One region of the Micromonospora sp. NPDC048843 genome, then DNA from elsewhere that is predicted to be linked to it. Evidence: riboswitches for the same ligand, from Rfam matches in the RefSeq annotation. Region 1 holds a riboswitch; each other region holds the start of a gene.

Region 1 (3,267 bases):
GCAGTGCCAGCCGGGTCGCCGCGGACTGGTAACCCCGCATCGCCCGCACCCCGGCGTCGCCGGCCACCCGCCGCGCCCAACTGCGGGCGGCGTGCCGCCGGCCGAGACTGCTCAGGGCGGCCACCTCGGGCGGGCTGAGCCAGCCGGCGCGGACGTAGTCGGGTAGGACCCGCTCGGTGAGCCGCCCCTCCCAGGCACGCAGCCACAGCGCCAGCCCCACTGTGCCGAAGAAGACAGGCACCATGAGGCCCAGGAAGCCGTACAGCATGATCATGGCCTCGCCGGTGGCCTGGGTCAGCGTGGGCAGCAGGTTCCACGTGCCGTGCAGCATCATCGCCAGCAGAAGGCCGGCGATCGGGGCGAGCACCCGGATGCGCCGGTCGGCCGTCCGGGAGGCGATACCCAACCCCACACCGGTCATCGCCGTGAAAAGGGGATGGGCGAACCCGAACAGCAGGATCCGCAGGATGAAGATCGCGATGACCTGCTGGATGCCGGTGGCCGGGCCGTACCGGTCGGCGCCGGACGCGTACCCCAAACCGCCCAGGTAGAGGATGTTCTCCACCATCGCGAACCCGACCGCGGCGAGCCCGCAGTAGACCAGGCCGTCGGTGATCCCCGACCACTCGCGGCGGCGGAACACCAGCAGCAGGATCGGGCCCAGCGCCTTGGTCAGCTCCTCGATGAACGGCGCCACCAGCACCCCGGTGAGCGCGGACGGCAGGCCCCAGTCGGCGAAGCGGTTGGCCGCGAAGTCGTTGACGGTGAGCGAGGCGGCGGTGGAGACGAACGCACCCCAGGCAAAGCAGAAGATCAGATACTTCAGCGGCTCCGGTTCGTACCGGTCCAGCCAGAGGAAACAGCCGACCAGCACCGGCACCGGCAGGATGGCGGCGACCACCCCGATCAGCAGGGCCTGCACACCGAGCGACTGGCCGAGCGTGAAGACCATGAAGACCGCGCACGCCGCGATCAACAGCACCACCCCGGCCAGCACCAGGAACCGCCGCCAGCCCAGTCGGCGCAGCGGCATCCGGGGCGTCTCACCCGTGGGCGGGACGGCGGGCGCAGGCGCGGCGGCGGGCGACTGCGGCAGCGGTGAACCGGGCGGGGTGTCGGCCATGCGGTCAGCGTAGCCATCCGCCGCCGGCTGGTTTGGTCGCATCGGTAGCCGCTATGCTGCCGGCAGGTCACGAGTGCCAGCGTTCAGCCCCGGCTTGCTGGCCGGCAACCCTCGTCGAGTTCGCGGTGGGGTGCCCCGGGTGATGACCGGGCCCAGCCCGATCGGTGTGCTGGGCAAGCGCGGACCCCGTCCCGATGTCGCACCCGGGGTCCCTGACCCCGGAGGTTCCGGCGTGTCCGTCACTCTCGTCCCCTCGCTGCCCAGCCTGCCCACGGTGCCGTCGGTGCCGTCCGCGCCCCTCGACGTCCTCGGCGTGCCCGGCGAGGTCAACCTGGACTACGCGGCCAGTGCGCCGTGCGCGCGGGCCGCCGCCGACGCGGTGGCCGAGCTGCTGCCCTGGTACGCCAGCGTGCATCGCGGAGCGGGAGCGCTGTCGCGGCGCTGCACCCTCGCGTACGAGCAGGCCCGGCAGACGATCGGCGACTTCTTCGGCGCTCGCGCCGACGATCATGTGATCTTCACCCGCAACACCACCGACGCGCTCAACCTGCTGGCGCGGGCCGTGCCGGCCGGCACCACCGTTGTCACTTTCGCCGGCGAACACCATGCCAACCTGCTGCCCTGGCCGCGCGGGTCGGTGCGTCTTCCGGTGCCCAGCGACCCCGACGGGGCGGTACGCGATCTCGCCGCCGCCCTCACCGAGCTGCGCCGGGGCAGCAGCCCGGCATTGCCGGTGCTGGTCGCGGTGACCGGTGCGAGCAACGTGACAGGTGAGCGGTGGCCGGTCGCCGAACTGGCGCGGGTGGCCCACCGGCACGGCGCCCGGATCGTGCTCGACGCCGCGCAGCTAGCCCCGCACGCCCCGGTCGACCTGCTCGCGCTCGACGTCGACTACCTGGCGGTGTCCGGCCACAAGCTGTACGCGCCGTTCGGCGCGGGCGTGCTGATCGGTCGGGCCGACTGGCTGGACGCCGCCCCGCCCTACCTGGCTGGCGGTGGCGCCACCAGCCACGTCGGGCCGGCCACCCACGACGTGACCTGGGCGACCGGCCCGGCCCGACACGAGGGCGGCACCCCGAACCTGCTCGGAGCGGTAGCGCTGGCGGCCGTGTGCAAGGCGCTCGACGAGGCGGACCAGGGCGCGCTGGCCGCCCACGAGCAGGCCCTGCTGGCCCGGCTACGGACCGGCCTCGCCGCCCTGCCGCACGTCGTCGAGCTGCGCACCTTCGGCCCGGACGCGCCCCGGGTCGGCATCGTCTCGTTCGTGGTCGCCGGCTGGGACTCCACCGCTGTGGCCACCCGGCTGGCGGCCGAGCACCACATCGGCGTACGGGACGGGTTGTTCTGTGCCCACCCGCTGGCCCGGCGTCTGCTCGGCGAGGCGGCGGGGCGTACCGGCCGGCGGGACCTGCCGCCCACCGCACTGCGTGCCAGCATCGGGCTGGGCAGCACGGCCGCTGAGGTGGACCGGCTGCTCGCGGCGCTGGCCGAGCTGGGCTGAGGCCGGCGTTCAGCCGACCGGCGGGGCGGTGGGTGGCTTCGGCGCCTCGTCGTGCTCGGCAGGCTCACCGACCGGGCGCTCCTGCTCTCCGAAGGCGGTGCGGATCCACCGGTTCGCCTCCTCCTGCTCGATCCCGGAGGCGACCAGCAGGTCGCTCGCGGTCGTCCGGATCTGGGCGATCACCACGCTGCCGGAGAAGCCCACCCCGGCGCCGTACGCCCGGCCGGCCTCGCTGACCGCCCGCAACGACCGCTCCCGGGCCTTCTCCGGCTCCTCACCGGCGGCGAACTCGTGCTTGAGCAGCCGGACCGACTCGGCGAGGTGGCCGATCGCGTCCGGCATCGGGTCGGGCACCGGTTCCTCGTCCTCGACCAGCGTGACGGACCGGCGGATCAGCGTGCCGCTGTTGCGCATCGCCCTGTCGATCGGGTCGGCCGCCTCGGCGTAGTGGGTCAGTTCGTCGCGGCGGTGCCAGCGGGCCGGGGAGAGGGTCGCGGTCTCCTTGGCCCCCTCGATCGCCTCGCCCAACGTGGCCAGCTCCTCCTTGTTGTTGCGCAGCCTCTCCAGTGCGCCCTGAATGGTGGCGCGATTCCGGTTGCGCAGCCCGTCGGCGGTGGCGTCGAGCTGGGCGGCGAGCAGGTCC
Region 2 (3,267 bases), on a different contig from region 1:
TGCAGGGCCCGGCCGACGCCCCGGCGCCGCAGCCGCGGATGCACCAGCAGCTCGGCGGTGGCGTTGTCGGTGTTGTCGAGCTGCGGCAGGTCCAGTTGCAGGTAGCCGGCCGGCACGCCGTCCAGGCGGGCCAGCGCCCAGAGCGACAGGGTGCCGGGCATCGGCGTGTGGAACATCGCGTCGAACCGGCGCCGGCAGAAGGGCGGGAAGTCCGGGAGATCAGCGTCGTTGGCCGCCGACCCGATCCGGTACGCCTCGTCGACGGAAGTCCGGTCGGCGCCGTCGAACGACGCGATGGTGATGCTCATGCCAGTGAGCGTGCACCTTACAAAAGCGACCGGGCCAGCGAATTACTCGCTGGCCCGATCGAACGTTGGTCGGGAGGGACACTCGCACAACGCCTCCGGCGTTGGGTCGCAAGAACTTCAAAAGTCTTCGGCGAAATGCCCTCCCGCACGGAGCATCTTGCGCCGTCCGGTTCCTGCCGTCAAGTCCGTAGCGGCGGGTTTTCCACACTCACAGCGAAAACCCAGTTACCGACTGATCGACTCGGCCCCTTGCTCCGAGTGAGCCCGTCAGCCGAGGAGGCCGGCGTCGCGGGCGGCGCGCAGCGAGGGCTTGATGTGGTGGGTCGGCCCGACCTGGCCGGCCACCGCGTCGATGGTCTTCAGACCCTCGCCGGTGTTGAACACGACGGTCTCGGCCGTCGGGTCGAGACGACCGGACTCGACCAGCTTGCGCAGCACGGCCACTGTTACCCCACCCGCGGTCTCGGCGAAGACCCCCGTGGTACGGGCCAGATCGCGAATGCCCGCGCGGATCTCGTCGTCGTCGGCGTACTCCATCCAGCCGCCGGTGCGGCGGACCGCCTCCAGGGCGTAGAGGCCGGCCGCCGGGTCGCCGATGTTGAGCGACTTGGCGATGCCGGTGGGCTTGACCGGGACGATCGTGTCGGTCTCGGTGTGCAGGGCGACGGCGATCGGGTTGCAACCGGCGGACTGCGCGCCGAAGACCTTCCAGCCGTCAGCGGGCGCCTCGACAAGGCCGATCTCCACCAGTTCGGAGAACGCCTTGTCAATCTTGGTGAGCAGCTCGCCGCTGGCCATCGGGATGACCACCTGCGCCGGGATCCGCCAACCGAGCTGCTCGGCCACCTCGTAGCCGAGGGTCTTGGAGCCCTCCGCGTAGTACGGCCGGACGTTCACGTTGACGAACGCGGTGTCCTCGAATTCGTCGGTCTCCACCAGCTCACCGCAGAGCCTGTTGACATCGTCGTACGAGCCGTCGATGGCGACCAGTTCGCCGCCGTAGACGGCGGTGGTGATGACCTTGCCCTGCTCCAGGTCGCTGGGGATGAAGACCACCGAGGGCGCACCGGCGCGGGCCGCGTGGGCGGCCACCGAGTTGGCCAGGTTGCCTGTCGACGCGCAGGCGAACCGGCTGAAGCCGAGCGCCTTGGCGGCGGTGAGCGCCACCGAGACGACCCGGTCCTTGAACGAGTGGGTGGGGTTGGCGCTGTCGTCCTTGACCCAGAGCGGCGCGGTGATGCCCAGTTCGGCGGCGAGGTGCGGGGCCGCCACCAGTGGGGTCAGCCCCGGGTCGAGGGTGACCCGGCTGGCCGGGTCCTGACCGGCGGGGAGCAGCGCGGCGTAGCGCCAGATGTTGTTCGGGCCGGCCTCGATCTGCTCGCGGGTGACGGCGGCCAGCGCGGCGGTGTCGTAGTCGACTTCCAGCGGGCCGAAACACTCGTAACAGGCGTGCTGGGCGGCGAGCGGGTAGCGGGCCGAACAGGCACGACAGACCAGGGCGCGGGCGGGGCTGGCGGAGGTGTCGATGCCGGAGGCGACGAGCGTCGACGTCATGTCGAGAGTCCTCTCATCTTTCCCCGCATCGCACGGTGCGGCGGGGACGGAATTGGCACCTGCCCCGCGGGTCGCTCAGCGGTGAGCGCGCAGGGTGGTTGCCGGGGCGTCGTCGGGCCGTATCCCTCAGCCCCTCTGGATGAGGTATTCAGTTGTGCCGTCGAGTCTAGGACAACGCTGTCGGTCGCTGCTACCGCTGATCCCAGGTAGTGGGTCAGCGGGCGCTCACCGCCACCGGATCGGTCACCGCGATCGGGTCCGTCACCGCGGTCGGCCGGGGCAACGACGTGGTCCGGGGCCGGGCGGCGAGGTTCGCGGCGATCAGGGCGGCGATCGTGATGGCGGCCCCGACCAGTTCGACGGGCTCCGGGCGGTAGCCGCGGGCGATCTGCACCGCGAAGGTGGTCACCGGAACCAGGTTCATGAACAGCGCGGCGTTGGCGGCACCGAGTCGCTGCACGCCGGTGTTCCAGGCCAGGACCGCGATCACGGCACCCACCAGCACGGCGTACGCCAGTTGCGGGGTGACCGCCACGAGGTCGGCGGCGGCCGGCGCGTGCTGCCAGCCGACGGCGTCGGCGCCGACGCTCAGGACGAGCATGGCGGCCGTGCCGGCGAGCGCGGTCAGTGTGGTGAAGCGCAGCGGTGACCACTCGCCGAACCGGCTGGCGCCGTGGGTGTAGATGCCCCAGCCCAGCACCGCGCCGATCATCATGAGCCCGCCGAGGCCGAACTGGCCGAGCCCGGCCAGGCTGCCGCGCGTGATCACCAGACCGACGCCGAGGAGCGCCACCAGGGAGAGGGCCAGCAGGAGTGGCTTCGGGCGTACGCCGTCGCGGGCCCAGCGGACGAGCTGGGTGATCACCGGCGTGGTGGCCACGAAGAGGGAGATCTGCTGCGGGGCGGCGTGTTCGAGCGCCAGGTTGGTGAGCAGGTTGAAGCCCGCGAAGCCGACCACTCCGAGCACCACCACCTCCAGCGCCCGGCCACCGTGCCGGAGAGCGCCGGCACCCTCGCGGAGCAGCAGGATGGCGACCAGGACGACGGCGGCCAGCAGGTAGCGCGCGGTGGTCAGGTTGAGCGGGTCGACCCGGTCGAGCGCGCTGGCCAGGATCGGGAACATCACGCCCCAGCCGAGCACTGCGACCAGTGGGAACGCGGTGGCGCGGGATCGCATCGGCAACTCCAATGTTCGAGTATCGTCGAACCAACGACACCGACCATAGGGCGTCGTTCGATAGTTGTCGAACAAGGGTTACACTGGTCACATGGAGCCGCACGAGCCCGACCTGACCGCCGTACCGGTCACCAGCGTGTTGGCCGCACTCGCCGACGACGTGCGGCTACAGATCGTCCGCGCGCTCGCCGAGGGCGGCGAGTCCGCCTGCGGCAGTTTCGACTTCGG
Region 3 (3,267 bases), on a different contig from region 1:
GGTGTTCGGCACCATCTACGACCTGTCCACCATCGGAATCCTCTGGTTCGCCGGGGCGTCGGCGATGGCTGGCCTGCTCAACCTCGTACCGCGCTACCTGCCCCGCTACGGCATGGCGCCTACCTGGGCGCGAGCCGTCCGGCCGCTGGTGCTGGTCTTCACCGCGGTGGCGTTCCTGATCACGATCGTCTTCGAGGCCAGCGTGGACGCGCAGGGCGGCGCGTACGCCACAGGGGTCCTGGTGTTGATCACCTCGGCCGCGACGGCGGTGACGCTCGCGGCGCTGCGGCAGCGTCAGCGCGGCCGGACCATCGCGTTCGGGGTCATCGCGGTGATCTTCGTCTACACCACTGTCGCGAACGTGGTGGAGCGTCCGAGCGGCGTCAAGATCGCGGCCTGTTTCATCGGCGGGATCGTCCTGGTGTCGGTGCTGTCCCGGCTGATGCGGGCCTACGAGCTGCGCGTCGACCACGTCGAGCTGGACCACGCCGCGGCCCGCATGATCGACGAACGCGCCGGACGACGGATTCGCCTCATCGCGCACGAACCCGACCGGCGCGACGAGACGGAGTACCGCGCCAAGCTGGCGCAGACCATGGCGGACAACGACTTTCCCGACGACAGCGACGTCATCTTCGTCGAGGTCACTGTCACCGACCCGTCCGACTTCGAGACCGAGTTGCTGATCCGCGGCAGTGTGGTCGACGGCCGCTTCCCGGTGCTCAGCCTGGCCAGCTCGTCGGTGCCCACCGCGCTCGCCGCCCTGTTGCTGGAGATCCGCGACCGCAGCCGTCGGCGCCCCCACATCTACTTCGAGTGGTCCGAGGGCGGCCCCACCCGCAACTTCCTGCGCTACCTGGCATTCGGACAGGGCGCCATCGCCTCGGTGACCCGGGAGATCCTGCGCCGCCAGGAGCCCGACCCGCACCGTCGACCGCACGTGCACGCCGGCTGACCTGCGAGCCGGCGGACCGTCGCGCGGCGTGAGCGTGGTCATAACGACTGGACGATCCACAGGTTCGTGCTGCTAGCCTCGGCGCAGGTCATGAGTGCCAGCGCGAAGCCCCGGCTCGCTGGCCGGCAACCCTCCTCCGCGGTGGGGTGCCCCGGGTGAAGACCAGGCACCGGCAGGACGTCGGTGCAAGCGTGGCCTGGCACCCAGGTCAGCACAGACCCGGGAGAACCATGCGCATCCTCAGCACCACACCACCGACCGACGTCGCGGACTCCCGCACCGGTCGACCCTCGCCCGCACTGATCCGGCGACGGCACGTGGACATGATGCGAATGTGCAGCGCCGCCTGTCGCGGCACCGCGCTCTAGCACCCCCTTCCCCAGCTCTTTCCCACCGGTACGCCCATCGGGGCGCGCCGTCGGTGGCGCACGTCCGTGCGCGCCGAGACACCACCCTTCGGAGACACCAGTGCGATTCCTTCCTGCCCTGACCCGCGCCGCCGCCCTGGGCGCCGCCACGATCCTTGCCGCCACCGCCCTCACCGCCTGCGGCGACGACAGCTCGTCCGACGCCACCGCCAACCCGTACGGCCTGGCCCAGGCGGGTGTGCTGCGCGCCGGAACGCTGACCGACGCCCCGCCGAACGTGTACCTCAAGGACGGCAAGTTCACAGGCTTCGACAACGACCTGCTGACCGCCGTGGCCGGCAAGCTCGGCCTCACCGTCGAGTTCGTCGGCACCGACTTCTCCGCGCTGCTCAGCCAGGTCAACAACCGCAAGTTCGACGTGGGCAGCTCCTCGATCACCATCACCGAGGCCCGCAAGAAGACTGTCGACTTCGGCGACGGCTACGACTTCGGCTACTTCGGCCTGGACGTCCCGGCCGGCTCGCCGATCACCGGCTTCGACCAGCTCGCCGGCAAGCGGGTAGTGGTGGTGCAGGGCACCGTCCAGGACGACTACGCCAGCGGCAAGCAGCTCAACCCGGTGCGGGTGCCGGACTACAACGGCGCGATCAACCAGCTCAAGGCGGGCACCGCCGACGCCTGGATCGCCCCGGCGGAGATCGGCGAGAAGTCGGCCACCGACAGCAACGGCAAGATCACCGTAGCGGCCAAGGAGCTCAGCCCGGCACCGACCGCGTACGCCGTGGCCAAGGGGAACGACAAGCTGCGCGAGGCGCTGAACAAGGGCCTCGACGAGGTCGTCGCCGATGGCACCTGGAGCCGGTTGCAGGCGCAGTACTACCCGGGCCGGCCGATCCCGGCGGACTTCACGCCGGGCAGCGGCACTGTGCAGGCCCCGTCCGCGTCGGCTGCGCCGTCGGCGTCCGCGTCGACCGCGTCCTGAGCCGGTGACGAGCGAGCGGGGCGGTAGGAGGAGCGACCGATGGATCCGTTGAGCACCCTGTGGGAGACCTTCTTCGACTGGGACGCGATGCGCGAGGCACTGCCCGAGATGCTGACCGTCGGGTTGCCCAACACGCTGATCCTGGCGGTCTCCGCCGCCCTGCTCGGCTCGGTACTGGGCCTGCTGCTGGCCGTCGCCGGGATCTCCCGCAGCCGCTGGCTGCGCTGGCCGGCGCGGGTCTACACCGACGTGTTCCGAGGGCTGCCGGCCGCGGCGACGATCCTGCTGATCGGCGTCGGGCTGGCCCCGCTGGGCATGCAGGTCTGGGGGCCGGACCCCTACCCGTTGGGCATCCTGGCGCTGTCGCTCATCGCCGCCGCGTACATCGGGGAGATCTTCCGCTCGGGCATCCAGTCGGTGGAGGCCGCCCAGTTGGAGGGCTCGCGGGCGCTCGGCTTCTCCTGGGCAGAATCGATGCGGCTGGTGATCATTCCGCAGGGCATCAGGCGGGTGCTGCCAGCCTGGGTGAACCAGCTCATCGCGCTGATCAAGGACTCCAGCCTGGTCTACTTCCTCGGCCTGGTGGCCAGCCAGCGGGAGCTGTTCCGGATCGGGCAGGACTACGCGGCCACCACCGGCAACGAGTCGGCGCTGCTGCTGGCGGGGCTCTGCTACCTGGCGTTGACAGTCCCGCTGACGCACGTCGTCAACTGGATCGACAGGCGGCTGCGCAACGGTCGGCCGGCCACCGCGTCGACCGAAGAGGACGACGACATCGCGTCGTACGCAGCGACGGAAGGAGATCGGCGATGACCACCGCCACGACGACATCGGTCAGCCTCGACGTACGCGACGTGCACCTCGCCTTCGGACCGAACCGGGTGCTGCGCGGCGTCGACCTCTCGGTGCCCCGGGGCGCGACGGCCTGCGTCATCGGGCCGTCCGGGTCGGGTAAGTCCACC

What was found. A riboswitch is a leader RNA that binds a small molecule or an ion and turns the genes downstream of it on or off. The one in region 1 is predicted to bind S-adenosylmethionine.
Region 2: another riboswitch for S-adenosylmethionine. It lies ahead of thrC (threonine synthase); the one in region 1 lies ahead of AB0C20_RS07710 (aminotransferase class V-fold PLP-dependent enzyme).
Region 3: another riboswitch for S-adenosylmethionine. It lies ahead of AB0C20_RS06910 (ABC transporter substrate-binding protein); the one in region 1 lies ahead of AB0C20_RS07710 (aminotransferase class V-fold PLP-dependent enzyme).

The regions. Positions count from the first base shown of each region.
Region 1 is NZ_JBEZGJ010000021.1:3,176-6,442, reverse strand. Features, by position in the region: gene AB0C20_RS07715 (PrsW family intramembrane metalloprotease) at 1-1,165, opposite strand, end outside; SAM riboswitch class IV at 1,189-1,309, shown strand; gene AB0C20_RS07710 (aminotransferase class V-fold PLP-dependent enzyme) at 1,380-2,624, shown strand; gene AB0C20_RS07705 (FUSC family protein) at 2,634-3,267, opposite strand, start outside.
Region 2 is NZ_JBEZGJ010000247.1:4,312-7,578, forward strand. Features, by position in the region: gene AB0C20_RS33435 (GNAT family N-acetyltransferase) at 1-308, opposite strand, end outside; gene thrC (threonine synthase) at 576-1,862, opposite strand; SAM riboswitch class I at 1,873-2,008, opposite strand; gene AB0C20_RS33445 (DMT family transporter) at 2,077-3,039, opposite strand; gene AB0C20_RS33450 (metalloregulator ArsR/SmtB family transcription factor) at 3,131-3,267, shown strand, end outside.
Region 3 is NZ_JBEZGJ010000018.1:23,833-27,099, reverse strand. Features, by position in the region: gene AB0C20_RS06915 (amino acid transporter) at 1-955, shown strand, start outside; SAM riboswitch class IV at 1,042-1,153, shown strand; gene AB0C20_RS06910 (ABC transporter substrate-binding protein) at 1,424-2,305, shown strand; gene AB0C20_RS06905 (amino acid ABC transporter permease) at 2,345-3,118, shown strand; gene AB0C20_RS06900 (amino acid ABC transporter ATP-binding protein) at 3,115-3,267, shown strand, end outside.